Regions from separate parts of the Staphylococcus lutrae genome, predicted to be linked through region 1. Evidence: riboswitches for the same ligand, from Rfam matches in the RefSeq annotation. Region 1 holds a riboswitch; each other region holds the start of a gene.
What was found. A riboswitch is a leader RNA that binds a small molecule or an ion and turns the genes downstream of it on or off. The one in region 1 is predicted to bind S-adenosylmethionine.

Region 1 (10,515 bases):
CACTTATGATGGTCATCAGAAGTACATACAGCAATACGCTTAGGGATCATTTCACTTTCTTGTTCTTCAATATACATATGTGTCACTTGGTGCTTAATGATATTGATGTTGTCAAAAGTCTGATTAAACTGAGCTAAAAAATGTTTCATGTAATGCCCGAATACAAAGCGGGGTAAATATTCTACATCTCCATAATCAAACTCATCTTGCGCATTGTACCATGATCTGAATTCTAACAGATCATCAATATTTAAAGACAATCTATCCACCGGAACATTAATCAATAAGTTCTCGCTATCATTTTGAAACGGCTTCCCTTGGCCCATATTCTGCGCATTGTCATACACATCGACTTCTAATTTTTTAAATTGTTTATATTTAACAAGCTGTCGTAAAACACTGACACCTGCTGTTCCCATTCCAATAATGGCTACTTTCATTTGGCATCATCCTCATTTTCATTTGTTTGATACCCTTACATTATACCTATAAATCGGAGCTGAATTAAAGATTTTACGTGTTTCACCCTTCAAACCAAATGTTGTTGGTATTTTTATAACGGTGTCAAACCTTATTACGATGAAAAATTAAAGTCGAAAGGGCTCAAATGCACATGCTACATTTTATGAATATGTTATAGTAGTATGTAAATAAGGAGTGAATGAATATGTTAAAATTCATTGTTAAAGTTACTGTTGCAACGGTTGTTCTATTTTTAGTATTAGGTCGTAAAAACGAGGCGCAATAACAGCTTGTTAACGCTGCTTTGATAATGATCTTCCGTAAGAATCATGAATCTATTGAGCGGCGTATTGTCATTTCCTCTCATTAAACTTCACACATTCACCCTCTAAAGCGGACTGTATCGTCCCTCTTTAGAGGGTGTTATTTTGGTTTTAAGGTTTGATGTTCAATTTTTAGTCATCATGGCTAGTTGTACTTGATAGATGTTGACGTCGCTTATCACAGTAAACGACGAACGATTGTTTCAATATTTGAAGGGCGTGTTCCGTTTCATAACCATTATACGATATTGAATTGATTCATATTATTAGGTTTTTAAGTTTAAATTTTAATAATTATGGCCATCTTGATGCTTTTTATCGTCCTTATACACAAACCAATTAAAATATTTTCCTTCAGTTTTCATATCTTGATAAAAATCAGCCATAATAATCGCATTACTTTTTGCCCAGTTGATGTCAGTTGCATACTGATGCTCACCAGGATTTTTAGGATTCCATCTCATACTATATAAAGTATTTTGGTTCGGACCAGATAAGTAGTGGTCATGTATAAACTCCGCACCCCCACTGATCGCTTTTTCTGGTGTATCCCATCCTTTTTTCTTCGCATATTCAGCACCAGTTTTAATTGGATCTTCATCTAATGCCCCTACACCATAAAAGTTATAGTACTTTTTACCATCAATCTCGACGCCTTTAGACAACTCAGAAACAACCGATCCTGTTTCAAGAAGTGCATGAGAAATTAAGTATACTTCATTCACTTGTTTATCTTTAGCTGCATTGACAAAATCATCAGTATGCGCTAATAAAGTCGGATGATTTCTTAACATACGTTTAATTCTGTTTTTATCAATACCTTGATACTTTGACAAATTTAAAAATTGGTATTTTTGACGTTTGTCATCCATAAATTTTGAACTATCCATCGCATTTCGAATTTCAGTATCTGATGCATCACGCCAATTCGTATGATTTTTATTTGAAACTTGTTGGCTTGTATAGTTATCAATTTGTTTTTTTGCCGCTTGATCTAGCGTGACATCTAAAACCTCAACATTTTCTACTTGTTTTACACTTTTAAAGAAAATTTGGTCTTCAATCATTTTAAAAAAGAAAAAACCTGCAACACATGCAATGATGAATGACGCGATGACAGCAAGAATTGAGCCTTTCTTGTGCTTTCTCATAAACACACCTCTTCAGAATGTTTCTTTATTGTAGTTTTGTTTGTAACTTACTAGAACTCAAATTTTACCACCTTACACGTTGATGTACAACGCGTATCTATTCTTGTTACACATTCATAAAAAAACAGTAATGAATATGTAAAATAATTCATTACTATTTGTCACGCTGGTAGTCCATCATGATAAAACTGACTGCTTGTGAACGATTTTTATAATAATATGGCGCTAAATTAATAGTCCCTTCTACCGCGCCATCCCGATACATCATCTCTTTTGTCATATTATTAATCATCACAAATTCTGCTCGGTCTCGAATGATGTCTAAATCGTCATTGCGCGCAAAGAAATGTTCTAAATTTAAATGTTCGTAATCCATATTAACCTCCTTATTCAGTCATTTGACATATAAAACGGCCAATGTGACGCGTAAGTCTGTCTATCCTATAAAAATAAACGATAAAATACCATCTACACCTGATATTAAACATAAAATAGCATAAAAAGCACAATGTCACAATCATTTCGCTATGGTATAACACATTTGACCGGTCAAACAGAAAGGCGTGAACGAAATGATATTTGATACACTTTACAAGCAGTATTACAAATTAATCCATTATTTACTCCATCAGCACCATATTTCATATAATTATGAAGAATACTTTCAGCTGTTAACCATTAAGCTGTGGGAACTTTCAATGAAATACCAACCGACATTCAATCAATCTTTTTCAACCTTTGTAAGTTACCGCTTAAAATTTTACTTAATTGACTTATTACGACAACAATCATCACAAGTGCCACTCGTACCCATGACTTCAGAAATCTATGAAATCAGTGATCATACACCCGTTATCAATCACTTCATCTTAAATGATCTCATTCTTGAGTTAAGTCCCGCTCAACAAACATGGCTTCATTATTTTATGGAAGGCTACCTTCAAAAAGAGATTCAACAACGCATGTGCGTCTCTGCAACGACAATTCGAAAATATAAATCAACTACACTCCTTTATTTAAGACAAGCCCTTACAGATGAAAATGTACAGGAAGGAATGAATAGATGATGTCTTTATCTCAACACGACGCCGAAAATATTTTGTTTATCAAAACGGCCCAACAATTGAATTACCGTACTTTTATTCAATATTCAACCTATAATCAACGAAGTCAACTCAATTTGAAACAATATTTGAATCATCTTGCCTACCGATTTCATAAAGAAATACGTACACAAAAAAAGCAAGCTCGTGCACTTTTAAATGTCTCTAAAATGGTCCCTATATTTATGGATTTGACGCTTATTTTATGTCCGTTATTGTCACAACGCGCTCCAATTCAATATTACATCAATATGGCGCAAGTTGTGGCGGCTTCCTCTCAACGAAATGAAACATGCATTCATTTCAAAAACAATACCACACTTGTAGTCCCGATACCTTTACATCAATTCGTCAGTCAATGGAAAGATGCACACATGCTCTCAACACTCATCATAAACTAGCGGACACGATTCATTTTGTAATCGAGCAAGCGCTTTGTGAAAAAGGCATTGCTACGCTTCATTAAATAAATGGTCAAGATCATTAAGAGAATGGCGCAGATAAGTATAACAACGACTAGACTTATCGACAAATGCACTTGTGGCTGGATAAAATAATGTACAGCACTCAAACTGAGTAATAAACCCGTAATAAATAAGCCTAACAAGATAATATTCGTTACCAATAAACCGATGAGAGATGTAACAAGATGCCCTGTTGACAACACGCGTGTTTTGAAAACATGTTGTTGCAAGTAATCATATACAAATCTACGCGGGGATTGATATTCTTGCTGTATTGCTTCAACCGTTTGGTGTTTCATCCATTCCGCAAGCGCCCGTTTCTCGCGTGCATTTAAATACCACATTTCTTTCTTTACTTTATATTCAAACACATCATTTCTCATGGTAAACTCCTTTATGTCATCGATCTTCACAAATAATATCCCAAAAAATCACACATTGCAATCAACACGATAAAAATTAAAAGCACATATGCGTAGGTTAAGCAATCTGGTTACAGCTTACTCACTCCCTACCCATATGTGCGTTTTAATGCAATACTATTGAATTTACAAAATACTTAAACCAGATGATTGTATGTCTTTCGCAAAACCTTGAACCGTATCTACAGACAATTCGTCAATGTCACGTCCAATATTCGGAACTTTTTTAACCACGTCAGCCGGACATGTGATGATATCCGCACCGATTTCATCTGCTTGAATAACATTATATAGCTCACGACAGCTTGCCCACAAAAGCTGAACGCCCGCTTTGCTATGTGTCACTTCAACGGACGCTTTCATGAGTGGCAGTGGATCGACGCCTGTGTCTGCAATACGACCTGCAAAAACAGAAACGTATGTTTCTACACCTGTCGTCACAGCTTCCGTAATGGCTTTCACTTGTTCAAGTGTATAGACAGCAGTTACATTCAGTTTGACGCCTTTAGCTGACAATCTTTCGATCAGTGGAAGCATGGACTCCCCTTTTGTATTAACAATAGGAATTTTAACAAAGATATTTTCTCCAAATTGTTGAATGACTTCTGCTTCTTTTTCCATGGTTTCCATATCATCACCAAACACTTCAAATGAAATGGATGCATCAGGAATCGCTTCTACAGCTTCTTTTGCAAATTCAATATAATTTTTAACGCCAGCTTTTGCCATTAAGCTTGGATTTGTTGTAAAACCGTCTACTTCTTTATTTTGATATGCACGCTTCATTTGTTCTATATCTGCACCATCTGCAAAAACACGTACTTTTAAATCAGCCATAGCATTGTGCCTCCTTGAATTGTTATTATACTTAAAGTTATAACACTTTTTAGGCTTATCATGCTATTTTTACGCTTAGAAACTTTTTCATTCAATACAAATCATTATAAAAATATGATATGATAACTAGCGATATGAAAAGGAGGCATCGTATGTCCAAGTCTAAGAAATACTTTTATTTATCTGTTTTGTTGATGCTCATCAGTCTTTACTTTAATACATTAAATCCAATGCTTAATATGTATATCACTTCAATCGCAAAGTTAATTTTAGTATGTAGTGTGGTCAATTTTTTGATTTTAATTTTTGCGATTCGTTTTGCTGATAAATCTATCAAACATTTACCTGAGCGTCGAAGTTGGATTCATCAAGCCTCTAAAGTACAACCATTACTTTTGCTTGTTGTATTAATCATCCATCTTATTGCTTCACTCTATACGTTTGGTATTATTTAAAATAGATCAATAATAAAGAATGGTGATGTTTTGAAATATGTTTTCATTTTATTCGGTGGCGCGTTTGGTGCATTGCTTAGATGGCAATTCAGCACGATTCCTACACTGTACCACTTACCTATTGGCACTTTAGTTGCAAATTTAGTAGGTGCCTTCTTTATGGGGTATTTGACCATCTTATTCCGAAGAAAGTGGGCCGCCTTCCCTCGAGTGAAGCAAGGGTTAACGACCGGTCTATTAGGCGCCTTAACAACATTTTCTACCTTCCAAATAGAATTAGTGACACTCATCCATCAAAAACTATGGTTGCCCTTGCTCTTATATAGTTTACTGAGCTACATAGGCGGTCTATTTTGTTGTTATCTCGGGATGAAAATGGGAGGGACTTCAAAATGATTATTTTAATGATTGCACTTGGTGGCGGTTTAGGGGCTGTTTCGCGGGCTGTCATCACGACACTCACACAAAAATCAACACGATTTCAATTGCCCATTGCAACACTGATTGTCAATTGGATAGGCGCCTTCAGCATTGGCTTGCTAGATCATCTTACACCCCTTCCACTCGACTTGAGATTAGGACTGATTACTGGATTACTTGGAGGTTTAACGACCTTCTCAACATTGACACTTGAACTTTTAAATATGTTGAGAAACCAGCAATGGTTATCATTTATAACGTATAGTGTTTTACAATATCCTGGCTGTTTATTTTTGTGTATGATTGGTACACAACTTTAAGACAATCGAAAAAGGGACGACAGTAGCTTATTCAACCCGTTACTGTCGTCCCTTGTTATATTAGACTTTCTATAATACAGTTCCGCTTATATGACGACGATGAATGGCGTCATGCTGCACAGCAAAGCATTGTGCGTGTCATTAATGACCGTTATATTGAAGTGGATCTGGTCCAATGCGGCGGTCCTCATTCAATTGATCTAACAATTGCATCTGTGCATCGGATAATTCAAAATCAAAAACAGCTAAATTGTCTTCAATTCGACTCGATGTTACAGACTTAGGAATCGTTACAACATCATGTTGAATATTCCAACGTATGATGACTTGTGCCGGTGATTTTCCAACCTCAGAAGCCACTTGTTTCACCGTTTCATCTTCTAAGATTTGTGCGTTCATTAAAGGAGACCATGATTCCATTTGTATATGTTGTACTTTTAAATATTGACGTAAACGCGCCTGTGTTAAATACGGGTGGAATTCAACTTGATTAATCACTGGCTTAATGCGTGTTTGGGCTAACAATGCCTCTAAATGTTCAATATTAAAATTACTTACGCCAATATTCTTCACTTTTTGATCATGGTATAAATCTTCCATTCCTCTCCAAGTATCAATCATGACTGCTTCATCCAAACCCGGCCAATGAACTAAATATAAATCTAAATAATCAAGACCTAAACGATCTAAAGATGCTTGATATGCCTTAGCCACATTCTCACGGCCATAGTCATCAAGCCAAAGCTTTGAAGTAATGAAAAGATCTTCCCTTGACAAACCAAACGCCTCAATTGCTTCACGAATACCTTCCCCAACTTTTTCTTCGTTTTGGTATATCATTGCTGTATCAATACTTCGGTAGCCACTTTTAATGGCATGCTTTACAGCTTCCTTCGCTTGATCATTATTCTCAACTCTGAATACACCTAAACCCACTTGTGGCATCGTATTTCCATTATAAAAAGTTACATTATTCATCTCATATCTCTCCTTTTCATCTAACTTTATCCTATCTGAAAACCCCGCTTTAGTGCAATGAATTGAAACTGGAAACCTTCAATATTCAACGCGTGTATGCCATCTATATCAAATCTATGAACACCTATGACAAGCGATAGGTAGATGTAATCATCATATTCTCATTACAGCACGTATCAAAAAAAGGGAACGATATTCAAATGATATCGTCCCCCACACGTTGTGATTCATGATTAATTAAATGATTCAATTTCGTCCATGATATTTTGTAAATCATTGACATCATATTGAATGCGCCCATGAAAGACAAACTTATTGAAGAAATCATTTAACTGCAACGGACCAACCAAAACTTTAGTCGCACCTTGTGATGCATAATTTGAAATGGTGATCGCTTCTTCATGACGTGGATTAAAGTATAAAATGGCAGTTGGTGTATATTTCAAATCTAGTTCGCGTTGTAACTTCACTGCTAATGATTCAATATGTGACAATCGTTCAGTATAATCCACAATTGATAACGCATTTTCAGTTTCACGATTTTGATCTAAAACAATGGTTTGCGGTGTTTGTGGATTTAAATTTAATGTTTTAAACACTTGTTCCATCATAGGATTTTTAGAAAACTGTTGCTGACTAATTCCTTGATATACATGCCCTTTTAACAGCTCTGAGTCAATGAGGTATAGACCTGTACGCGTCAAAACAAGATGGCTTACCCGTGTAATATGCTCTAAATCATTTGTCGGCAAAAAGATATTCGCCATAATGTGCATATCTTCTGGTCGAATTCTCTTTTCTTTCACTAAACGTTCCCGAATGCCGAGTAAGCGCATGTCCGTCACGTATTCACTATGATTTTTTGAAAAAAGTTTTAAAGCATCAATTTCTCTGTTTTTCGACGACATCATTGTTTCATATTCTTCTTTATGTCGTGCTTCTGCTTTTTTCTTGTCAATACGGACTTTTTCAAGTTCTTCCTGGTGTTCGTGCGTTAACTTATCTTGCTTCTCTTGATAGCGATGCGCATATGTTTCTTTAGTTTTCTTTTTGCTTTTCAATGCCACTAAGAACAAAATAAAGAATAATGCTGCAACAACAATCGCAGCGATTAGGCCGATTTCCATTGGACCAAATTGTATCATGAGCAATACCTTCCTTTTATAACTTTTCTACAGTTATTTCTATTATATTAAATAACTATAAAATTAGCGATACTAATCAACAAGAAATTTATTTCAGAGCATTTACAGCATCTTTTAATAATTGAACTTTATCCACACGTTCCCAAGGGAGCTGCACGTCTGTACGACCAAAATGACCGTAAGCAGCGGTTTGTTTATAGATTGGTTTTTGTAAATCTAACATTTGAATAATGCCAGCTGGACGTAAATCAAAGTTTTTACTCACGGCTTCAATCAAAAGTTCCTCTTTGACCTTCCCAGTGCCAAAAGTATCAATGGCAATCGATACCGGTTGCGCTACCCCAATTGCATAGGCCAGTTGCACTTCACACTTGTCAGCAAGATCTGCAGCAACAATATTTTTGGCAACATAACGCGCCGCATATGCAGCCGAACGGTCAACTTTTGTAGGATCTTTACCAGAAAATGCACCGCCACCATGACGTGCATATCCCCCGTACGTATCAACAATGATTTTACGGCCTGTTAAGCCGGCATCTCCTTGTGGTCCACCAATTACGAAACGTCCTGTTGGATTAATGAAAAATTTTGTATCTTCATCTAAAAGCTTTTCATCAACCGTTGGGTAAATAACATGGGCTTTAATATCATTTTGAATTTTCTCAAGTTCAACTTCTTCATGATGTTGAGAAGAAATAACAATCGTATCGATTCGCTTAGGTTGATCGTTTTCATCATATTCCACAGTTACTTGTACTTTCCCATCCGGTCTTAAATAATCTAAAGTGCCATTTTTACGCACTTCAGATAAACGTTTAGATAATTTATGTGATAAATCAATTGGTAATGGCATGAGTGCCTCTGTTTCATTTGTCGCAAATCCAAACATTAATCCTTGATCGCCTGCACCTGTGTTGAGTACCTCTTCATTTGAATCATCGCGGTATTCTAGCGCACGATCTACCCCTTGTGCGATATCTGGTGATTGTTCATCAATAGCAGTTAATACTGACATCGTCTTATAATCGTAACCATACTTCGCTCGTGTGTAACCAATTTCTTTGACTGTTTCTCTTACGACTTTCGGGATATCAACATATGTAGAAGTTGAAATCTCACCTGCAATTAATGCCATTCCAGTCGTCACTGTTGTTTCACAAGCGACACGTGCATCTGGGTCTCCTTTTAAGATTTCATCTAAAATTGCATCAGAAATTTGGTCAGCAATTTTGTCTGGGTGACCCTCAGTAACTGATTCTGAAGTGAATAAACGTCTGTTATAAGTCATCATATACTCCTTTTTATCAAATATTACGAACATTCTCTCTCTGAGCTCAATAAAAAAGAGCCTTTCGACACTATTAAATAGAGTGAAGGCTCTAACGTCCATTCGCTCTTATCGTTCAGACCATAGAAATGTCTGCAAACGGTTTGGCACCTTTCTTCGTTAAAAGAGGTTGCTGGGTTTCATTGGGTCCATGTCCCTCCACCACTCAGGATAAGAGAATCCGTTGTTTTCATATTACATAAATTTGATTACGATGTCAATTTCATCAATGCATCCTAGAATTCATTGCGTTCCTTGCTGTACGAAATGTTTCAGTTGGAAGTGCCCACTACTATAGTGAAAAATTACTTTACTTTCTTTATTTTATCTTTATTTTTTCTAAATTCGGTATGGATTATTTAGCGAATATGTTATACTTTTTAAATGTAAAGGCTTACATTTTCAATATTAATTTGGAGGGATGATACCATGTCATTCGACAAAGAAGCAATTGGCACATTAATTGATAAACCGAGTTCACATTTTCAACTGACTACGACAGAGCTCTACAATAAAATTCTGAAAAGAAACGAAGCTGTGTTAACAGAGTCAGGTGCAATCAATGCCAACACAGGAGAATATACGGGACGCTCCCCTAAAGATAAATTTATTGTTGATAATCCACAAGTTAAAGATGATATTGATTGGGGGAGCGTTAATCAACCTATCTCAGAAGAAAAATTTTTAAAGCTGTATGATAAAGTCATGGATTATTTAAATCAAAAAGATGAATTATTTGTCTTTAGCGGCTATGCAGGAAGTGACAAACAATCACAACTTAAACTATCCGTCATCAATGAATATGCATGGCATAATTTATTTGTTCAAAATTTATTTATCAAACCCAGTTCAAAGGAAGAAGCGTCTAAAATTAAAGCAGATTTCACCCTCATCTCTGCACCGCGCTTTAAAGCAGATCCTGAAATCGATGGGACACGTTCGGAAACATTTGTTATTATTTCATTCAAACACAAAGTTGTCCTTATCGGAGGCACAGAATATGCTGGAGAAATGAAAAAGTCCATTTTCTCTGTGATGAACTACTTACTACCACAAAGAAACATTTTAAGTATGCACTGCTCTGCTAACGTTGGTGATAAGGGGGATG
Region 2 (10,515 bases), 950 kb from region 1:
CGTAAAAATAGAGGTTTAATTTCAGAGTTTTAAAGTAAACGACGCAGATCTAAGAGGTGAATAACATGAGGGAGCGTGTCTCCACGAATTTGCGAGGGATTTTTCCGAGAGCGGTGTCTTAGAGCGCGTTGAGATGATGCTGAGGGAAGTCGCGTATACATGAATACGCTTTAAACATAAGATACTTCGTAGACGCACGAAAAACAAAATTTTGGCAGAAGCGATGAGACTCTGTGCTAACATAAAGTTACATCTATAAAAAAGAACCGAGAGAATCTCTCGGTTCTTTTTTATAGAAACAGGAAGGACAATGTAGTGCGATTTAATGTCATCAGCAATAAGACTTTAACGCACCAGGCATGAAGTGCTATCCTGTTCGCTAATTGTAGGGTGTTAAAAGTTAGCCTAAACTTTCAGCGAGGTACTGTTCCACTTGTTCAGGTGATTTTGCATTTGCAGAGTGAAGATGATGACGTTTTTCACCATTTTGGAAAATTAAAAGGCTTGGAATACCCATCACTTCATATTGTACAGCCGCTTCTTCCAATTCATCACGATTCACTGAATACCATGTATATTGGTTATATTTTTCAATAATGGGGTCAATCCACATATCCATTGCTCTACAATCTGGACACCAACCCGCTTCAAATTTAATGATAACGGGTTCGTTGCTTTGAATGACTTGATTGAATGTCTCCATTTCAGTAATACTTTGCATGTTAGACCTCTCCTTATAAATCAATTAAGTAACGATATTATATCGGATTTTGGCTAAGAAGTCACTTTACATTGATTTTCAAATGCTGTGCAAATGAAAGGTGAAATAGATTGTTTTCTTTTTCTTAAAGCGTTACTATTACATTGTGAATATATCTTTGCATTATATAAATAGTGCAGTGTTAATAATTATATATCTCATAATTTGATTTTCTAACAAGTAGATATAAACAATCATAATTCAAGATATTTAAAATGTATTTTAACGAGGAGGTTTATGAATGATTAAATTTTATCAATATCCTAACTGTACAACATGTAAAAAAGCGGCAAAGTTTTTGTCGGAGCATGGTGTGAGTTACGAACCTATAGACATTACACAACATACACCAACGAAAGAAGAATTCCGCGAGATTATTGAAAAATCAGGTGTCGATATTAAGAAATTTTTTAATACACACGGCGCAAAGTATAGAGAACTGAATCTGAAAACGCAATTGGACACGATGCCAGATGAAGAAAAATTAGAATTGCTTGCTTCTGATGGTATGTTGGTGAAAAGACCCCTTGCGATATCTGGTGATGTCGTGACATTAGGATTTAAAGAAGACGTTTATCGTGAGACTTGGTTATCATAAAATAGTTGATAGAATAAGCGCAATGTGTCATGATTGAAATGTAAACGTACACGTACATACAAAATAGGAGGGGATTCAAGTGGCAGTGCCAAGTGAATTAAAATATTCCAAAGAACATGAATGGGTAAAAGTTGAAGGAAATACTGCGATTATTGGTATCACTGATTTTGCACAAAGTGAGTTAGGGGATATCGTTTTCGTTGAACTTCCGGAAGTGAATGACAACGTATCTGAAGGGGAAACTTTTGGTAGTGTAGAATCTGTTAAAACCGTTTCTGAATTGTATTCTCCAGTTTCAGGTCAAGTCGTTGAAGTGAACGAAGATTTAGAAGATACACCTGAAGCAGTCAACGAATCACCCTATGAAAATGCATGGATGATTAAAGTTGAATTGAATGATTCAAGCGAGCTAGATGCATTAATGGATGCAGCAAGCTATGAAAAAATGATTGGTGAATAATCGCATCATGAGAACTCCTCGGTAATGTCATTATCTAGGAGTTTTTTATATACAAATATTTTTTAGAAGGTGAAGCACATGACGATGATCCATAAGGTGATAGTGGTTGAAGGGAAATCTGATAAAAAACGTCTTCAAGAAGTGTTGCTAGAACCTGTAGAAATCATTTGTACACATGGAACAATGGGAATCGAAAAGCTAGACAATATGATTGAATATTTGTATGATAAACAAGTCTATATATTAGTTGATGCAGACGCAGAAGGTAGACGGATTCGCAAGTGGTTTTCCACGTATTTGAGTGAGCGGATAGATATCGTTATCGACACGACTTATAGTGAAGTCGCACGCTGTCCACGTGATTATCTCGCTAAACGTTTACAAAATTTTGGTTTTAAAGTAAAGCAAGACTTTTTTGTTAAAGGGAAGTATTCTTATGCCGAATGTTTCAAAACAATCAAACAATATATCTGAACATTTCGATAAAAGTGCCCATCTTATTTTTGGATATACGCCGATGTGTGGGACATGTAAGGTGGCGGAACGAATGTTAGATATTGTGAATGAAATGGTGTCATGGCCTCTGGTGAAAGTGGATTTGAATTATTACCCGGAGTGGAGTCAAACACATGAAATCCAATCCGTTCCTGTACTACTCATCATGCGATATGATCAAGAAGTTGAACGGATTTATGCGTTTCATTCTGTTACTGATTTATTAGAAAAAATAAAAAAACCATTGACGTAAGTTGCGGACAATGATATTATAGTAAACAATTAAATAATCAGAAAACTCTTATCCAGAGTGGTGGAGGGATGTGCCCTACGAAGCCCGGCAACCGTCTATATTATAGAAATGGTGCCAATTCACAAAAAGTATTGACGACTTTTGAAGATGAGAGAAAAGCGACTCGTGTTATTGCTTTCTCTTTTTTCTTTAAAAGAGAAAGCATTTTTTTAATTTATAAAGGAAAGACTGAGGAGGCGTAGAATGATTACACTTAAAAATATAGTGAAGAAGTACGAGAGTAAATCAAAATCTGTAACTGCTGTAAATAATGTAAATCTCGAAATCGATAGAGGTAAAATTTATGGGATTATCGGATTTTCAGGAGCAGGTAAAAGTACTTTGATTCGATTATTTAATTATTTAGAGAAACCCACGTCAGGTGAAGTCATCATCGGCGGCGATCATATCGGGCAATTAAGTCCATCTGAGTTACGACGAAAGCGTCAAAAAGTGAGTATGATTTTCCAACATTTTAACTTATTGTGGTCTAGAACGGTGTTGGATAATATCATTTTTCCACTCGAAATTGCGGGTGTTCCTAAAGGTGAAGCGAAAGAACATGCGATGGAACTCGTCTCTCGTGTAGGGTTACAGGGGCGTGAGCACGCATATCCATCAGAGTTATCAGGCGGACAAAAGCAGCGTGTCGGTATTGCGCGTGCTTTAGCAAACAATCCAGAAGTATTGTTGTGTGACGAAGCGACAAGTGCGCTAGATCCACAAACAACAGATGAAATACTAGACTTATTACTTCAATTGAAAAAAGAGAATAATTTAACGATTATTATGATCACACATGAAATGCATGTCATTCGACGCATTTGTGACGATGTTGCTGTGATGGAAAACGGTAAAGTCATTGAGGAAGGAAAAGTGTCAGACATTTTTGAGAATCCACAGCATGAGGTGACACGTCGATTTGTTCGAGAAGACTTGAAACCGAGTGATCAAGGCGAAGATTTAACGCACACCTTTGATTTAAAAGCTGATGAAGTGTTGGCGCGACTGACTTTTTCGGGTGAAAATACAACACAGCCGGTCGTGTCATATTTGACAGAAACGCATCACCTTCAATTGAATATTTTAGAAGGAAACATTAAACATTCTAAAACGGGGGCTATCGGTTATTTGCTCGTGCATATTAAAGATTTTTCAAAGATACACTTTGAAGAAATTAAAGCAGCGTTAGATGCACAAAATGTAGACATTGAGGTGATCAAACATGGGTAAGAGTATGAGCGATATTTTACACGAAATGATAACCATGCCGAATGTAAAATGGCCTGCCGTATGGGAAGCGACATACGAAACATTGTATATGACGATCATTTCGACGGCGTTTTCATTTGTACTCGGCTTGATTCTAGGCGTTATACTTTTTCTGACTTCAAAAAGTGAAGCGAAAACGGGACGTATTTTTTATAGCATTGTCTCATTTGTTGTCAACTTATTCAGAGCAATTCCGTTCATTATTTTGATTTTACTCTTAATTCCGTTTACCAGCTTACTGCTCGGTACGATTAGTGGACCTACAGGGGCTTTACCTGCATTGATTATTGGCGCATCACCGTTTTATGGCCGCTTAGTAGAAATTGCTTTAAAAGAAATTGATAAAGGTGTGATTGAAGCCGCACGTTCAATGGGGGCAACAACATGGAACATTGTGCTTAAGGTGTTAATTCCTGAATCATTACCCGCACTTATCTCAGGGATTACAGTGACGGCAATTGCATTGGTTGGTTCGACAGCGGTGGCAGGTGTTATTGGTGCCGGTGGATTAGGTAACCTTGCTTACTTAACTGGTTTTACTCGGAACCAAAATGATGTCATCTTAGTCTCAACGATTTTTATTTTAGTGTTAGTATTTTTAATTCAATTTCTAGGAGATTGGATGACGAATAAAATAGATAAACGTTAATAAAAAGGGAGAAATGTAGAATGAAGAGGATTTTATCGATTATTGTTATTTTAGCATTGGCAGTAGGACTTGCAGCATGTGGAAATAAAGCAGATACAAGCAAAGGAAACGACAAGAAAATTGTTGTCGGTGCATCTCCAGCGCCTCACGCAGAAATTTTAGAAGAAGCAAAACCGTTATTGAAAGAAAAAGGTTATGATTTAGAGATTAAAACGATTAACGATTACACAACGCCGAATAAATTGCTTGATGCAGGAGAGTTGGATGCAAACTATTTCCAACATACACCGTACTTAGACACAGAGAAAAAAGAGAAAGGCTATAAGATCGAATCAGCAGGTGATGTGCATATCGAACCTATGGCAGTCTATTCAAACAAATATAAAAGTTTAAAAGATTTACCAAATGGTGCAGAAATATTTGTATCAAACAATCCAGCAGAACAAGGTCGTTTCTTGAAATTCTTCGTTGATGCAGGTTTAATCAAAATTAAAGATGGTGTAAAAATTCAAAATGCGACATTTGATGACATTGTAGAAAACAGCAAAAACATCAAATTCAATAGCAAACAATCAGCAGAATTTTTACCAAAAACATATCAAAACAATGAAGGCGATGCAGTCATCATTAATTCTAACTTTGCAATTGAACAAAAATTGAATCCACAAAAAGATTCCATTGCAGTTGAAAAAGCAGAAGACAACCCTTATGCAAACTTAATCGCAGTGAAAGATGGACATAAAAATGATGAAAAAATCAAAGCATTAATGGAAGTTTTACATTCTAAAGAAATTAAAGATTTCATCAATAAAAAATATGATGGTGCTGTAATTCCGGCTGAATAAGCCGCATGGTATGTCAATTTGACAAAAAAGCGGGTGTGATAGCGCCCTTGAAAAGGAGACCACACCCTAAATCGTCTATAAATATGAAATAAAAGGGGAGAAAACGTCATATGAGAAAATTATCATTTTTGGTGACAGGATTACTTGTTTTAGCACTTGTTTTAACAGCATGTGGGAAGAGCGAAAATAGTAGTAAGAGTGACGATAAAAAAATCGTTGTAGCGGCTACACCGACACCACATGGTCAGGTAGCAAAAAAAGCTGGAGAGATTTTGAAGAAAAAAGGGTATGAAGTTGAGATTCGGGAAGTCAACGATTACAAAATTCCAAATAAATTGTTGGATAAAGGGGATGTGGATGCCAACTTATTCCAACACGTTCCATATTTAGAAGCTGAGAAAAAGTCGCACGGCTATAAGATAGAAGAAGTAGGTAAAGTATTGACAACACCTATGGCTGTGTATAGTAAAAAACATAAAAGCTTAAAAGATTTGCCAGATGGCGCTAAAATCTATATTTCTAACAACCCCGCAGAAGAAGGGCGCTTCTTATCATTTTTTGTAAAAGCAGGATTAATCAAAATAAAAGACGGTATTAAAATTGAAGATGCGAAGTTAGATGACATTACAGAAAATAAAAAGCATTTAAAATTTGATAATCAACAAGGTGCAGAATTTTTACCGAAAACGTACAACAACAATGAAGGTGACGCGGTAATTATGAATTCTAACTATGCCATTGACAATGGTTTGAAGCCGTTGGAAGATTCTATTGCTGTTGAAGATGAATCGACACCATTTGCGAATATTTTAGCTGTTCAAAAAGGACACAAAAACGATAAAAAGTTTCAAGAATATTTGAAAGCATTACAATCTGATGAAGTGCGTGACTACATTAAAAAAGAATTTGGCGGCGCAGTAATTCCAGCCAAATAGTATCAGTCGATCAACGTGAATACAAAAGCAGCTGTCAACTTGGAAACGGGATTCCAATGACAGCTGTTTTTATTTTTATAAAGTGTGACATGGCAATGGTGAGGGTACATGGTTTTTAACTTTATTCATTTGTTGTGTGTGTGACTGTATCATCGGTGAATCGACCTAAAATATGGCTAATTGCGAAGCCTACGAGCAGTGTCACAATCGAGATCATCCAGCTCAGCCCAGTCGTTGGCAGGCCAGGGAATACTGAAAAAAGTGAGCCGATGACAAGGCCTAATATCGCAGCATATGTTAAATAGGTATAATGTTCGAGTAAAAATGTGATGATCTTACTTGCAATAACAAAACCGATGACGACACCGACACCGACGAGTAATATGACAGGAAGTCCTTCAAAGTTAAAACGAACAGCTTCTGAAATAGAAAACGTCACTGTACTGTAAACGCCGAATAATAATAACACGAACGAACCTGAAATACCGGGTAATAGCATCGCACTTGATGCACAAATCCCTGCTATTAAGTATTTTATTAACATCGGTCCTGATACATCGATGTGTGAAGGTACAGCATGACTACTATCGCCTTTGAAAAACGCCATTGATGCTAAAATAATGACGCAGACAAGCATAACGAGCCAATGCTGAATGTGATAAGTCTGTCTATATCTTGAGATGCGTAATAAAAATGGAATAATCCCTAATATCAGTCCAAAGAAAAAGAACATAGTCGGGACGGGATGTTCCGCTAATAAATAATTAATGACACTACTTAAAATGCCGATAGCTAAGCCCATACCTATCACGATCGGTAATAAAAATAAAATACTCTTTTTAAAATTCTTTGAGAAAACACCACTTACAGATTGAATAAAATCATCATATATTCCGAGTAATAACGCAATTGTACCGCCACTTACGCCTGGGATTAAATCACTGACCCCCATTGCGAAACCACGAGGAATATTAGAAAGTTTAAATTTCGACATAATTGTAATCCTTTCTTTTTTATCCATACATCATAACATATTATTTCGTAGAGCGATGTATCATTATCTTATATTGATTTGAATGAGAACAGAGGGCTGTTGATTATCATTATTGTTTTATTAAAATAATGGAATCAAGTTTGACTTGCTATCGAACTTTATAACTTGAAATGGTTTGTAATTCGCCCTGTTTTCGATATAATAAGCTACGGACAAATGGAGAAAACCTTTTGACGTTACTTTAAAATTATTATAAACTAATCTATGGAATCTAACATTATTTTGGAGGGAATATATCATGCCATCAACATTAGAAATTAAGGACTTACATGTGTCTATTGACGATAAAGAGATCTTAAAAGGTGTTAACTTGACAATCAACACAGGGGAAATTCATGCCATCATGGGGCCAAACGGTACAGGGAAATCAACACTATCTTCAGCAATTATGGGCCACCCATCATATGAAGTGACACAAGGTGAAGTGTTATTAGATGGAGTAAATGTTTTAGAATTAGAAGTTGATGAACGTGCCAAAGCGGGTCTTTTTTTAGCTATGCAATACCCATCAGAAATTACCGGTGTGACGAATGCAGATTTTATGCGTTCAGCAATTAATGCACAACGTGAAGAGGGTAACGAAATTAACTTAATGCAATTTATCAAACAACTCGATCAAAAAATGGACTTCTTAGATATGGATAAAGATATGGCGCAACGTTACTTGAACGAAGGATTCTCCGGTGGTGAGAAAAAACGTAACGAAATTTTGCAGTTAATGATGTTACAACCTAAATTTGCAATTTTAGATGAAATTGACTCTGGTCTCGATATCGATGCTTTAAAAGTGGTTTCAAAAGGAATCAATGAAATGCGTGGCGACAACTTTGGCTCACTTATCATTACGCATTACCAACGTCTCTTAAACTATATCACGCCGGATTATGTCCATGTGATGTATAACGGTATCGTTGTTAAATCAGGTGGTGCTGAGTTAGCGAAACGCCTTGAAGCAGAAGGTTATGAATGGGTTAAAGAAGAATACGAATCAGTAACGGCAAACCAATAATCATCACAGGAGGAAATAATTATGACGACTGAAACATTAAATATTTCTGAAGATCAACTTGTTGATTATTCACAAGCCCATAACGAACCTTCGTGGATGACTGAATTAAGAAAAAAAGCACTTAAACAAGTCGAATCTTTAGAAATGCCTAAACCAGATAAAACAAAATTAACGAAATGGGATTTTGACTCATTTAATCAGCATGAAACAGAAGGTGCTGTATACAACGATTTAAAAGAATTACCGAAAGAAATCGATCGTATTATTAACGTCGAAAACACTGAAAACTTAGTGATTCAACATAACAATACCCTTGCTTATACGAAAGTGAATGATCAAGCTAAAAAAGATGGCGTAATCATTGAGCATATTCAAGAAGCGCTTGTGAATCATAGTGACTTGGTCGAAAAATACTTTATGAAAGATGCTGTATCTGTGGACGAACATCGTCTTACGGCTTTACACACGGCATTAATGAACGGTGGTATTTTCGTCTATGTACCGAAAAATGTTGTTGTCGAACATCCAATTCAATATGTTGTACTTCATGACGATGACAATGCAAGTTTCTTCAATCATGTTTTATTAGTGACTGAAGAAAGTGCTGAAGTGACGTACGTAGAAAACTATTTATCAACAGCGAGTGGCGAAGGAAACCAATTGAATATTATTTCAGAAGTGGTTGCTGGCGCGAACTCTAACATTTCATATGGTTCTGTTGACTTTTTAGACCAAGGTTTTACAGGTCATATCATTCGTCGTGGTGTGACTGCAGCAGATGCCTCTATTCGTTGGTCATTAGGTTTAATGAATGAAGGCGACCAAATTATTGATAATACAACAAACTTAATTGGTGACCGTTCATCTTCTGAGCTTAAATCAGTTGTGGTTGGACGTGGTACACAAACAATTAACTTAACATCTCGTATTGTGCAATACGGTAAAGAAACAGATGGCTATATCTTGAAGCATGGTGTGATGAAAGAAAATGCTTCTTCTATCTTTAATGGTATTGGTCATATTAAACATGGCGGTTCAGGTTCATCAGCTAACCAAGAATCACGTGTGCTCATGCTTTCTGAAAATGCACGTGGTGATGCGAACCCAATTCTATTAATCGATGAAGACGATGTAGAAGCAGGACACGCAGCATCAGTAGGTCGTGTAGATCCAGAACAACTTTACTACCTTATGAGTCGTGGTATTTCGCAATCAGAAGCAGAACGTCTTGTTATTCACGGTTTCTTAGATCCAGTTGTACGTGAATTACCAATTGAAGATGTTCAACGTCAATTACGTGAAGTGATTGAGCTGAAAGTAGGCAAATAATACAATTCAAGAAAGGTCTGTGATTGTAGTGGCCGATACAAAACTAAATGTAGAAGCAATTATCAAAGACTTTCCCATTTTAGAACAACAAGTCAATGGGAAACGTCTTGCATATTTGGATTCAACAGCAACAAGTCAAAAACCGAAGCAAGTGATTGACGCTTTGTCAGATTACTATGAGCGTTACAATTCGAACGTGCATCGTGGGGTGCATACACTCGGTTCACTTGCGACAGATGGTTACGAAGGGGCACGTGAAACAGTCCGTCGTTTTATCCATGCGAAATATTTTGAAGAAATTATTTTTACTCGTGGTACAACGGCAGCGATTAATATGATTGCGCATAGCTATGGAGATGCCAATGTCGGTGAAGGTGACGAAATTGTTGTCACACAAATGGAGCACCATGCGAATCTTGTCCCTTGGCAACAACTCGCGAAACGTCAAGGTGCGACATTAAAATTTATCCCGATGGCAGAAGATGGTACGATTACATTAGAAGCTGTGCGTGAGACAGTTTCAGAACGTACGAAAATTGTAGCAATTGCGCATGTTTCTAACGTATTAGGAACAATTAATGATATTAAAGCGATTGCAGAAATTGCGCATGAACATGGTGCGATTATTTCAGTTGATGGTGCACAGTCTGTTCCACATATGAAAGTAGATGTTCAAGATTTGAATGTTGATTTTTATAGTTTTAGTGGCCATAAAATGCTTGGACCAACAGGAATTGGTGTCCTTTATGGAAAACGAGAACACTTGAATCAAATGGAGCCTACTGAGTTCGGTGGCGATATGATTGATTTTGTGGAC
Region 3 (10,515 bases), 280 kb from region 1:
TAAACGGCCCAGTGAAGCAGCTGTTATTCCTTTTCCTAATGATGAAACCACGCCACCCGTTACGAAAATAAATTTAGTCATTTTTCATTTCCTCCTCTTTAGTTGTCAGAAGTGCTTTCAAACGCTTCAATGTATAGGGGTTATACTTTATGTTCAATTGGATATCGAAACATGCTCACTCATTCTTTATTTTTAAAATAAAAAGGCCCCACTCACAATGTCATGATTGTAAGGGGAACCTCAACGATAGAAAACTGATACATTCAGGTGCTATAATCGCACTCTATCGCTCTCATTTATTTATCCGTCCTTTTTAAAGGAGCCCGAATAAAATTTTATCATGTTGTCATCAAAAGTCAATAAACTTTCATTAGAAATCAGAAATTAAAACGCTTCTTCTTCCTCATCTTCCAGTTCATCATCATACGTTTCATCAATATCTTCGTCGCTTTCTTCTACAACGAGATCAGACTCTTCAATTTCATCTTCCACACGTTCATCTTCTGGATCATTCAAACCTTCTTGATCATCTGTATGGTTCGGAATGTTAGCATCACCGTCTAAATCATCTTCACCGAGCAATGTCAGGTTTTGATCTTCTTCGTCGTCTTCATCAAGAATATCAAATTTTTGAATTGTCGGGGCAATTTTTTCTTCAATATCATCAACTGAATACCAGTCACGGAGTCCCCAAACATTGTCACCGACACTTAAAAAACGTCCATCTGTATTTAAATCAGTATAAAACTGAACAATACGATTTTCAATTTGTGCATCATCATAATGACCAATACGTTTAAATTCATCAATAATATCATACAAATTCATTGTTGCATTTTGTTCATTTAAAAGTGTATAAGCCATATCAATAAATGATCTTTCATCAACCATTTCTTGTGTGTAATCTTGCAATTTCATCAGCACATCTTCCTTTCAAAGGTTAACATTTCTCTACAATTCGATGCTTCCCATAATAAAAAATAGGCGCACATCTGGCAATTTCTAGCGTTTGACGTCATTCATCACCGCTTCATGACACGTCAATCTACACATCCGCGTTAACAAAACTAAATTATAAATCACTACTGATGATTTCGCAATGTTTTCTGTTACATTTTTCTATGAGATGCAAAAAGACCACCTTCAGTTCAACGTAGCATTCTCCAATGACTTCATCATTTCTGCGTTGCACACTTATTTAATAGTTGATGTATTTTTCAAATGTAACATAGTCTTCGGTTGAGACAGTTTCAACAAAATTACTTTTATAAAACAAAGCTGTGTACTGGTGATTAGGTCCGAACAATGTTGTTTCAATCACTTTAATCGCTTGATTTTGTTTGCGTACATACGTGGCTAACTGTCGCAATGCATTTTGTGCGATACCTAATGTTCGATATGCATCATCCACGTATAACGCTCGGATCATTAGACGTGTATTAAAGGCCTCAATTGCGATAAACCCGACTTTCTGATTATCTAACATGAAATTCACAATTTCAATCCCATCAGATGCATCTACTTCATTTCGCACTAACTTTAACGAGGAGACATATTTATGATCTAAATCCAAATAATAAAGTCGTTCTTTCCCAATAGGTCCTTCCTCTTTCGTCGCTGTATGCATAAACCCAGCCCGTTCATAAACATTCCAAGCTGCTTCATTTTCAGCATCTACCACTAAATACAAATGATTAAAGTCAGGGAAAAGCATTTGAACGTATTCTGGCAATGACATCATAATTTTTGTGCCATACCCCTTCCCTTGAAACGCTTCATTAATGGACAGCGAGCGAATATAAATCACTTCATGTGGTGTGTCGTATCCTTCGTGTTGATAATGTTGATGTAGCACAAAAAAGCCAATCACCGCACCCTTGTCATTTAAAACGATATTGGCTTCTCGATTATCATCGTTTAATGCATCATCCAAAACCGCTTTGGGTAAAGAAGAATACACTTGCTGTCTTTCACTTAACTCAAATTGGTATAGTGCATCACGGTATTGCGGATCATAGCATTGTATAGTAATATCATCAAAGCGTTTACTTTTTTTAGTCATTGTTTTCCCCATCCCTTTTACTTTTCATTCCTAAGTATAATGTTGACAAAAATAATGGGGTTTAAACATTCTTTTAACAGGTTGGATTCAACTTGTTAAAGCCACATCACGAATCAACATCAGAGCATCATCTTTGAAAAGCATTCCATTCACTGTACCAAGAAAGGGGTATTTATGAAGAACCACAATCAATCAAAGAAGAAGCATAGCATGATCGTTTATCTCGTGTCATTTAGTATTATTTTAGTTCTCACTTTACTCGCTGCTATTTTCCCTAAAACGTTCGGGACTTATGCACAAAATACATATGATGCTTTAGCCCTCAATTTCGGTTGGCTCTTTTTAATCATTGTCTTCGTTTTAGACATTTTCTTGATTTTCTTAGCCATCTCAAGATATGGCCGTTTTAAATTAGGCGGTGATGATGAAGCACCTGAATTTTCATTTATATCTTGGATCGGGATGTTATTTTCTGCAGGTTTAGGTGTCGGCATCGTATTTTGGGGTGTCGCTGAACCGCTGACACATTATTTACATTCTCCTTTTCCTAAGCAGATTAACGGTCAAACTGTCGAATCTGCAAGGTTAGCAATGGGCTACACATTCTTTCATTGGGGGATTTCGCAATGGTCTATTTTTGCAATGAGTGGATTAATCGTTGCATATTTCCAATTTCGTAAGGAACGGGATGGCCTGATTTCAACAGCGATGGAGCCTGTATTTGGTGAAACGTATCGACGACCATTTCGTAACATTATTGATATTTTAGCGATTATCGCAACAGTGATGGGAATTGCCACTTCTATTGGCTTAGGCATTTTGCAAATCGCTGGTGGCCTTAATCACGTCTTTCATGTGCCTAATACATCCATAACGCTAATCGTCATCACACTACTGATGACAACGATTTTCCTTGGTTCAGCATTAACGGGTATCAATCGAGGCGTTAAATGGTTAAGTCAATTAAACATTATTATCGGCGCATTACTATTGATCTTTATATACATTTTTGGTGACTTGCGTTTTATTGTCGAAACGTTTACAGTATCCATCGGCGATTACCTGACGCATTTTGTTCAATATAGTTTGCGTATGGATCCGTATACAGGGGATAATTCTTGGATTCAGCAATGGACTGTGTTTTATTGGGCTTGGGTCATTTCTTGGTCTCCTTTCATTGGTGGTTTTGTCGCACGTGTTTCACGCGGACGAACAATACGTGAGTTTATTGTTGGTGTGCTTATTATTCCACCGTTTATTTCCTTTCTCTGGATTTCTGGGTTCGGTGGGACAGCCATCAATTGGGCATTGCACCATAACGATGGCATTGAAAAAATCGTCGACCAAGACTATACCGTTGCACTTTTTGAGTTGTTAAGTAAGTTTCCGCTCAATGAATTGACCAGTGCGTTGGCGATTATTTTGATTTTTACATTTATTGTCACGAGTGCAGATTCCACGACGCATATTGTATCAGGAATGGCGACCGGGGGCGTCCAAAATCCTAAGCGTAAACACAAAATGGTATGGGGCATTCTGATTGGGGCTATTTCCGTTTCACTCACTGTTGCTGGTGGTCTCACGAGTTTACAAACTGCTTCAGTTGTGACAGGACTCCCCTTCTCCATTATTTTATTGTTGATGATTTTCTCATTGATGAATGCATTGAGACGTGAACCGACGAAACATTTTAAAATGACACATATAGAGGATGAGAAGGACTTTTCAAGAACGATAGAAGAACGGGAAAGAGATAATGAGATGTAACATTTAATCACGTCAAAATGGGGCCCTAGATACATGCCTCATTTTGACGATGTTCACTTTCAAAAATATCGTACAACACAATTTGATGTTCACTTAAAATTTAGTCTTGTAATTTTGTCATTATCCTATAGTATATATGGGTGATAAACATTTTTTGAGGTGACGTATATGCGTATAGGTATAGATGCTGGTGGAACGTTAATTAAAATCGTTATTGAGGGCAACGGCAAACGAACATTTAAAACATATCCAACGACAGAGATACAAATTGTTGCGGATTGGCTTAATCAGCTTCCATGTAAAGCGATTCATGTCACAGGTGGCAATGCAAAAGTGTTAAGTGCGTTACTCCAGTGCACACCTAAAAATTACATTGAATTTGATGCAGCGGCAAAAGGGGTTCAAATTTTATTAAAAGAGCAAAACATACAAATTCAACGTTATATTTTCACAAATGTCGGGACAGGAACGTCACTTCATTTATCTGATTCGTCCGGTCAAAAACGGGTCGGCGGAATTGGAACGGGTGGCGGGATGATTCAAGGGCTAGGTTATTTACTGACTGGAATATCCCATTATGCGACCTTAACAAAACTCGCATTAGAAGGCAACCGTGATATCATTGACTTAAAAGTTAAACATATTTATAAAAATGATACGCCCCCTATTTCAGGCGAATTAACGGCTGCGAATTTTGGACATGTCTTACTCAATATGGATCAGACATTTACTGATGCGGATAAAATTGCTTCAGTAATTGGCGTTGTGGGTGAAAGTGTGACAACGGTAGCAATTCATGTTGCCAGAGAGCATCAAGTGGAAGATGTTGTTTATATCGGCTCTTCTTTCCATGAAAATCCGTTGTTGCAAAAAGTGGTTACGGATTATACTGTTTTGAGAGGATTCAAACCACATTATTTGCATAATGGTGCATTTTCAGGCGCTTTAGGTACATTATATTTATCATAATATCTCCAATGTGTGTCAATAGAACATGTCATCAGCAGCACAATCTAAAAAGATGAATGTCCGTCGAGTACGCTCGATAACATTCATCTTTTTCATTTTAAAATGTAAGTTCGTTTGCCAACTTTTGAGCTGACACGATTGTGCCGACTACACCTGGCTTAATATCAATCGCAACATAACGATTGTCATCTCGCAATTCATCTAACCATTCCGAGAATACTTCACCTTCCACATCAATCAACTCAAAACTTTCAAAATCTGCTTCAGCTACTTTTTTCGCACGTTGACTCAAGCTCCACACTGGCATGAAATACGATTGATCAAAATGGTCATTCTCGTCATAAACAAGCATAAACTGCTTTTCACCTTTTTGACTTAAACCGTACACCATATCTGTTTTGGCAACATCTTGTACGAATTCACGAATACGAATATTATCCAAATCCGTCATTAAGTCATTAATGGCCTCAACGATTTTAATTTCGTGCCCTTCCACATGATCCGTCACGTTCACGAGTGCTTCATCCTCTTCGTCAAACATTTCATCTAATTCATAAGTAGCGAAGCGGTCGATATCCATCTCTTTAATTTTATCGTAAGCGATGTTTAGATTTTCTAGGTATGCTTTTGCTAATGATTCACGTGTCCAAAAACAGAATAACAATTTGCCATTGTGTTGATGCTTAATCATCTTTTTATCTTTCACAGCAATAAAAAATTGTTCGTTTATTAATATATCTTTATAAAAACGTTCATTCTTATATGACATGACTCCGCTCCTTTACAGATCAAAATCCAATGACAAATATAAACAAAATCGCTCTATTCGTCAAATTTCGTCCGTCTCATTCTCTTTTAACTCTACTATATCAGTAAACATCTTTACGTTAAAGCCCCGCTTTTTCTATAAATTCTTGCTCATAAGCCTCGATCTCAGCTAAACTTTCGGCATGCCAAATACAACCAAATCTCGAATTTACAGCTTTGTCTGTATACCAATCCCCATCATAATAAGATAATGGATACAAAACACCCCGTGTGACAAACTCACAAATAGTATCAAAAAAACGTGCATTATCCCCATTGGCAAAGTAGCTATAAAACTTATGATGCTGACTGACTAATTCATTGCGTAACAACAACATACTTGTCGAACCATTCTGTCTGAAGTTTAAATCAATCGCAAAAATATCACCTTGCGCATCAACGAGTAAGTCAAAACCAGCAATTCCAAAAAAGCCTTGTTGCACTGCTTTTTCCATAATTTCATATCCTGCTTGTATGACACTTTCAGGGACATGCGTCGCATTGATATTACCATTGTAAAACCCATATTCATCCGTCAGTTGTTTGGCTGCACCTAAATATACAATGCCCGCTTCAGGGTGCAAGGCATATTGAACACAATAATTTTCCACTGCTTCAATGCATTGTTCGATGATCAATGTTTTTGTCTCAGCTTCAGCCTGCTCTATACGCCTTACAGCTTTTGCTAAATCTTCATTGTTATAACAAATCATTACCCCATAACCCCCGCAGTCGGTAAATCATCTCCGGGTTTAATCACTAAAGGACAGCTCCAATGTTTGAGTGCCGCTTTAAAATCATCGAATGTAACCACTTCTCTTTTCGGCAAATATTTGCCAGATGTCCATTGGGGAATCAATGATTTATTGTTTAAATCTTTAAATAGTTGTTGATTCATCGCATAATGAGACGGATCCACTACCGTATCATCATGTACATATTGAAAATAAATCACGCGGTTTTGATTTTCAGTCAATGTTTTTAACTGTGCTTCATACGTCTCTTGATCACGAAATGGAATGATTTGTTCTGGCAATGTTTTACCAATCAATTGAAAGAGTTGTACAAGTTTATCTGTAAAACTCGCTTCATGGACTATTACTGGTAAATTCGCAATTAATAATTCCCTACCTGTTAAAAAGTTAGATTGGTGTTCATCAGGGGCTAACCATGGATTCGACACGTAAGAAGGTCTTGATGAATATACGACATTGGTATCATAAATCTCCCCCATTGTAATATGCTGTAAATCTTTTTCATAATTTTTCATCGTTTATGACTCCCTTTTATTTTGATGTTGCCGTTGAATCGTTTGTAACAACGCATCATCTTGTATCAATCTCGCTCCCATCAGTGCAATCGTTTTTGCGCCTATAATCAATGCTTGATCCCCCATCGGACTTACTGCTGCTTCACGAAAACGATGTGTATGACCCACTAAGCTTTTAGGTCCTATTTTAATATGCGGATGAATCGTTGGGACAACATGACTCACATTGCCTGTGTCCGTTGAACCGTAACCGAAATCATCATGACTCACTTCCTCCCCAAGTAAAGTCGCATATTGCTCAAATAAGTCATCTAACGCATCAGATTGAATAAATTCATTAACGCCATTTTGAATTGGCCCAAATTCAAATTCACAACCCGTTTGTATGGCAGCGCCCTTTGCAATATCATGTACTCTTGCCGTCAATACATCTAAATCTTTGCGCGTCGTTGCACGTGTATAAAATCGTGCGTGCGTAAAATCTGGTATAATATTCGCCGCTTGTCCACCTTCTAAAATGACGCCATGGACGCGTTCCGTTTTTTTAATATGTTGACGGAGCTGTGCCACGCCATTGAAATAGCTTAACATCGCATCCAAAGCGTTACGGGCTTCTTCTGCGTTTTCCGAAGCATGTGCACTCTTCCCATAAAATTTAATATCCAGAACATCGACGGCAAGTGTCGGAACTGTACGATATGTTTCATTACCTGGATGTACCATCAGTGCAACATCAATCTGATCAAATAAACCTTCACGAACATATGATGCTTTTGCACTTCCGTTCTCCCCACCTTCTTCAGCGGGACAACCAAACACAATGACCTGTCCCCCAATCTCATCAATAACTTGTTTTAACGCAATGGCCGCTAACACACTCGCTGTTCCGATAATATTATGTCCACATGCATGACCGAGCCCTGGTAATGCATCATATTCGGCAAGATAACTGATTTTAGGACCCGGTGCGCCTGAGTCGTATGTCGCAATAAATCCAGTTGAATGCCCAGCAATGTCTCTCTCTATTTGAAATTGTTGTGCCTTTAAATGTTCGATTAATAATCTCGAAGCGAAAATTTCTTCATTTCCGATCTCTGGCCGATCATGTATTTGATGACTGATATCGATATAGGTCAATCTATGTTGGTCAATATAATCTAAAATCCGCTGCGCTCTCTCCTGCATCAAATCCTCCTCCTTAAAATAAAAAAGTTATCGCATCGTTCTCTCACCAACAAGTACCGTATGACTGATGAACGTATGTGATAACGCCTCTGTTTTCATTTATCTTTCAGTCGTCAAACTGTTGGAATTCGCACCTTTATCGTCAATCCGATGAGGTTGCTGGGTTTCGTTGGGCCAATTCCCTCCACCACTCTCGATAAATTTGATTCAATTGTGTAACCATTTTAACTAATTTTGCGTGTTTTGTCATGTTATTTCAACACTGTTCCAAATCTTCTAACAATTATTGTTTTTATACTGCTTCACTTTCAATTGTATCCTTCTTATTTGTATACTTGTATTTGAAGTTTTTAAAACTTATAAAACCACTCGTATAACTCGGTTTGAAGCCTTTTTTCCTTATCACTCAAGACGTCAACACATCTCAAAATTCTTTTTTCTGCAATTGAATATGTTAAAATGAAGGTAATGATGAAGGAGGGATCACCATGCCAAAAATGAATGTAGAAAGTTTTAATCTCGATCACACTAAAGTCGTTGCACCATTTATTCGGCTTGCTGGCACAATGAAAGGGCTCAATGGAGATGATATTTATAAATATGATATACGGTTTAAACAACCGAACAAAGCGCATATGGAAATGCCCAGTCTCCATTCTTTGGAACATTTAATGGCAGAAAACATTCGCAATCATACAGATAAAGTCGTTGATTTAAGTCCAATGGGGTGTCAGACTGGTTTCTATGTCTCGTTTATTAATCACACAGATTATGATGACGTACTCAATATTATTGAAAAAACGCTCAACGACGTGATTTCAGCTAAAGAAGTCCCTGCATGCAACGAAGTCCAATGTGGTTGGGCCGCTTCTCACTCGTTAGAAGGCGCTCAAGCCATTGCACAATCCTTTTTAGAACAACGCGATCAATGGCACGATGTTTTTGGAACAGGAAACACGGCCACTTCTTAAAAGTTACATTTAAGCAATAATCAAGCGTGAAAAGTGAAACTCACCTAGAGTTGCTCCTTTCACGCTTTGTTCATTCATCTCAAATGAATTAAGATTTTATTGTTATGATTTTCCAGATTTATTCTGTAATCACCTTATGAATCAGCTGCGGTGTTTCTGCATGATCTGAAATCATAATATTATCGTACAATTTTTGTTTCACTTGTTCTACATCTTCACTATTTGCATAAATCGTAAGTAGCGATTCTCCAGCTTCTACTTTGTCGCCAATTTTTTTGTTTAAAACCAATCCAACCGCTAAATCAATCTCATCTTCTTTCGTTTGACGACCCGCACCTAACATCATTGAGGCGATACCAATTTCATTTGCAATCATTTCTGAAACAACCCCACTTTGTTTGGCAGGTAATTCAAATTGATATTGTGCTGTCGGTAATTTTGAAGGATCATCGACCACTGACGCATCGCCACCTTGATTACTTAAAAATGTTTTGAATTTCTCAAGCGCTTGACCATTATCAATCACTTCTTGTAACATTGTGCGCGCTTCGTCTAAATCCGTTGCCTTTTGAGCCAATACGACCATTTGTGAACCTAATGTCAGTACAAGTTCTGTTAAATCTTCCGGCCCTTCCCCTTTCAAAGTATCAATCGCTTCTTTAAGCTCCAACGCATTCCCTATTGCACGACCGAGTGGTTGGCTCATATCAGAAAGAATCGCCATCGTTTGACGCCCCACCTGATTACCGATTTTAACCATCGCATGTGCTAACGCTTCGGCATCTTCTATCGTCTTCATAAATGCACCGTTACCCGTTTTTACATCTAATACAATCGCATCTGCACCCGCCGCAATTTTTTTACTCATAATTGAAGAAGCAATCAATGGAATAGAGTTAATTGTTCCTGTTACATCACGTAAAGCGTAGATTTTTTTGTCCGCAGGCGTAAGATTTCCGGTTTGTCCAATCACAGCGACACGGTCTTCGTTAACGAGCTTGACAAATTCTTCCTCTGAAATTTCAACATGAAAACCCGCCACTGATTCTAATTTATCAATTGTCCCACCAGTATGCCCTAATCCACGGCCACTCATCTTAGCAACAGGGACATCCAATGCAGCGACTAACGGCGCAAGCACAAGCGTTGTCGTATCGCCTACACCCCCAGTAGAATGTTTGTCCACTTTAATGCCTTGAATATTCGATAAATCAATTTGATCACCAGATTCCACCATTGCCATCGTTAAATGTACACGTTCCTCATCTGTCATATCTTGGAAAAAAATTGCCATGGCCAAACTTGACATCTGATAGTCTGGAATGTCATCGTTCGTATATCCATTCACTACAAATTCAATTTCTTCTTTCGTTAATGCGTGACCATCCCTCTTTTTCGCAATAATGTCCACCATTCTCATGGCTATTCCCTCATTTCTTTATCAAATTTAAGTTGTAAAATATTTGTATACATCTTTATTATAA

Region 2: another riboswitch for S-adenosylmethionine. It lies ahead of B5P37_RS08490 (methionine ABC transporter ATP-binding protein); the one in region 1 lies ahead of metK (methionine adenosyltransferase).
Region 3: another riboswitch for S-adenosylmethionine. It lies ahead of B5P37_RS02685 (M20 family metallopeptidase); the one in region 1 lies ahead of metK (methionine adenosyltransferase).

The regions. Positions count from the first base shown of each region.
Region 1 is NZ_CP020773.1:242,032-252,546, forward strand. Features, by position in the region: gene B5P37_RS01140 (FAD/NAD(P)-binding protein) at 1-440, opposite strand, end outside; gene sagB (peptidoglycan release complex glucosaminidase SagB) at 1,073-1,936, opposite strand; gene B5P37_RS01150 (hypothetical protein) at 2,091-2,312, opposite strand; gene B5P37_RS01155 (sigma-70 family RNA polymerase sigma factor) at 2,509-3,003, shown strand; gene B5P37_RS01160 (competence protein ComK) at 3,000-3,440, shown strand; gene B5P37_RS01165 (magnesium transporter) at 3,437-3,886, opposite strand; gene B5P37_RS01170 (transaldolase) at 4,052-4,762, opposite strand; gene B5P37_RS01175 (hypothetical protein) at 4,915-5,217, shown strand; gene crcB (fluoride efflux transporter CrcB) at 5,248-5,613, shown strand; gene B5P37_RS01185 (fluoride efflux transporter FluC) at 5,610-5,957, shown strand; gene B5P37_RS01190 (aldo/keto reductase) at 6,099-6,935, opposite strand; gene B5P37_RS01195 (NERD domain-containing protein) at 7,169-8,080, opposite strand; gene metK (methionine adenosyltransferase) at 8,169-9,368, opposite strand; SAM riboswitch class I at 9,474-9,585, opposite strand; gene pckA (phosphoenolpyruvate carboxykinase (ATP)) at 9,837-10,515, shown strand, end outside.
Region 2 is NZ_CP020773.1:1,825,507-1,836,021, forward strand. Features, by position in the region: gene B5P37_RS08460 (nitroreductase family protein) at 1-33, shown strand, start outside; gene B5P37_RS08465 (thioredoxin family protein) at 401-721, opposite strand; gene B5P37_RS08470 (arsenate reductase family protein) at 1,002-1,358, shown strand; gene gcvH (glycine cleavage system protein GcvH) at 1,438-1,818, shown strand; gene B5P37_RS08480 (toprim domain-containing protein) at 1,897-2,292, shown strand; gene B5P37_RS08485 (thioredoxin family protein) at 2,255-2,566, shown strand; SAM riboswitch class I at 2,612-2,720, shown strand; gene B5P37_RS08490 (methionine ABC transporter ATP-binding protein) at 2,810-3,838, shown strand; gene B5P37_RS08495 (methionine ABC transporter permease) at 3,831-4,526, shown strand; gene B5P37_RS08500 (MetQ/NlpA family ABC transporter substrate-binding protein) at 4,547-5,371, shown strand; gene B5P37_RS08505 (MetQ/NlpA family ABC transporter substrate-binding protein) at 5,482-6,306, shown strand; gene popT (polyprenyl-phosphate transporter PopT) at 6,428-7,300, opposite strand; gene sufC (Fe-S cluster assembly ATPase SufC) at 7,599-8,369, shown strand; gene sufD (Fe-S cluster assembly protein SufD) at 8,391-9,698, shown strand; gene B5P37_RS08525 (cysteine desulfurase) at 9,727-10,515, shown strand, end outside.
Region 3 is NZ_CP020773.1:526,345-536,859, forward strand. Features, by position in the region: gene B5P37_RS02650 (CTP synthase) at 1-81, opposite strand, end outside; gene rpoE (DNA-directed RNA polymerase subunit delta) at 385-918, opposite strand; gene B5P37_RS02660 (GNAT family N-acetyltransferase) at 1,199-2,062, opposite strand; gene B5P37_RS02665 (BCCT family transporter) at 2,237-3,829, shown strand; gene coaW (type II pantothenate kinase) at 3,998-4,798, shown strand; gene B5P37_RS02675 (DUF2750 domain-containing protein) at 4,896-5,567, opposite strand; partial or broken gene ldmS (L-aspartate--L-methionine ligase LdmS) at 5,686-6,875, opposite strand; gene B5P37_RS02685 (M20 family metallopeptidase) at 6,879-8,060, opposite strand; SAM riboswitch class I at 8,157-8,263, opposite strand; gene B5P37_RS02690 (S-ribosylhomocysteine lyase) at 8,549-9,031, shown strand; gene B5P37_RS02695 (pyrimidine-nucleoside phosphorylase) at 9,150-10,451, opposite strand.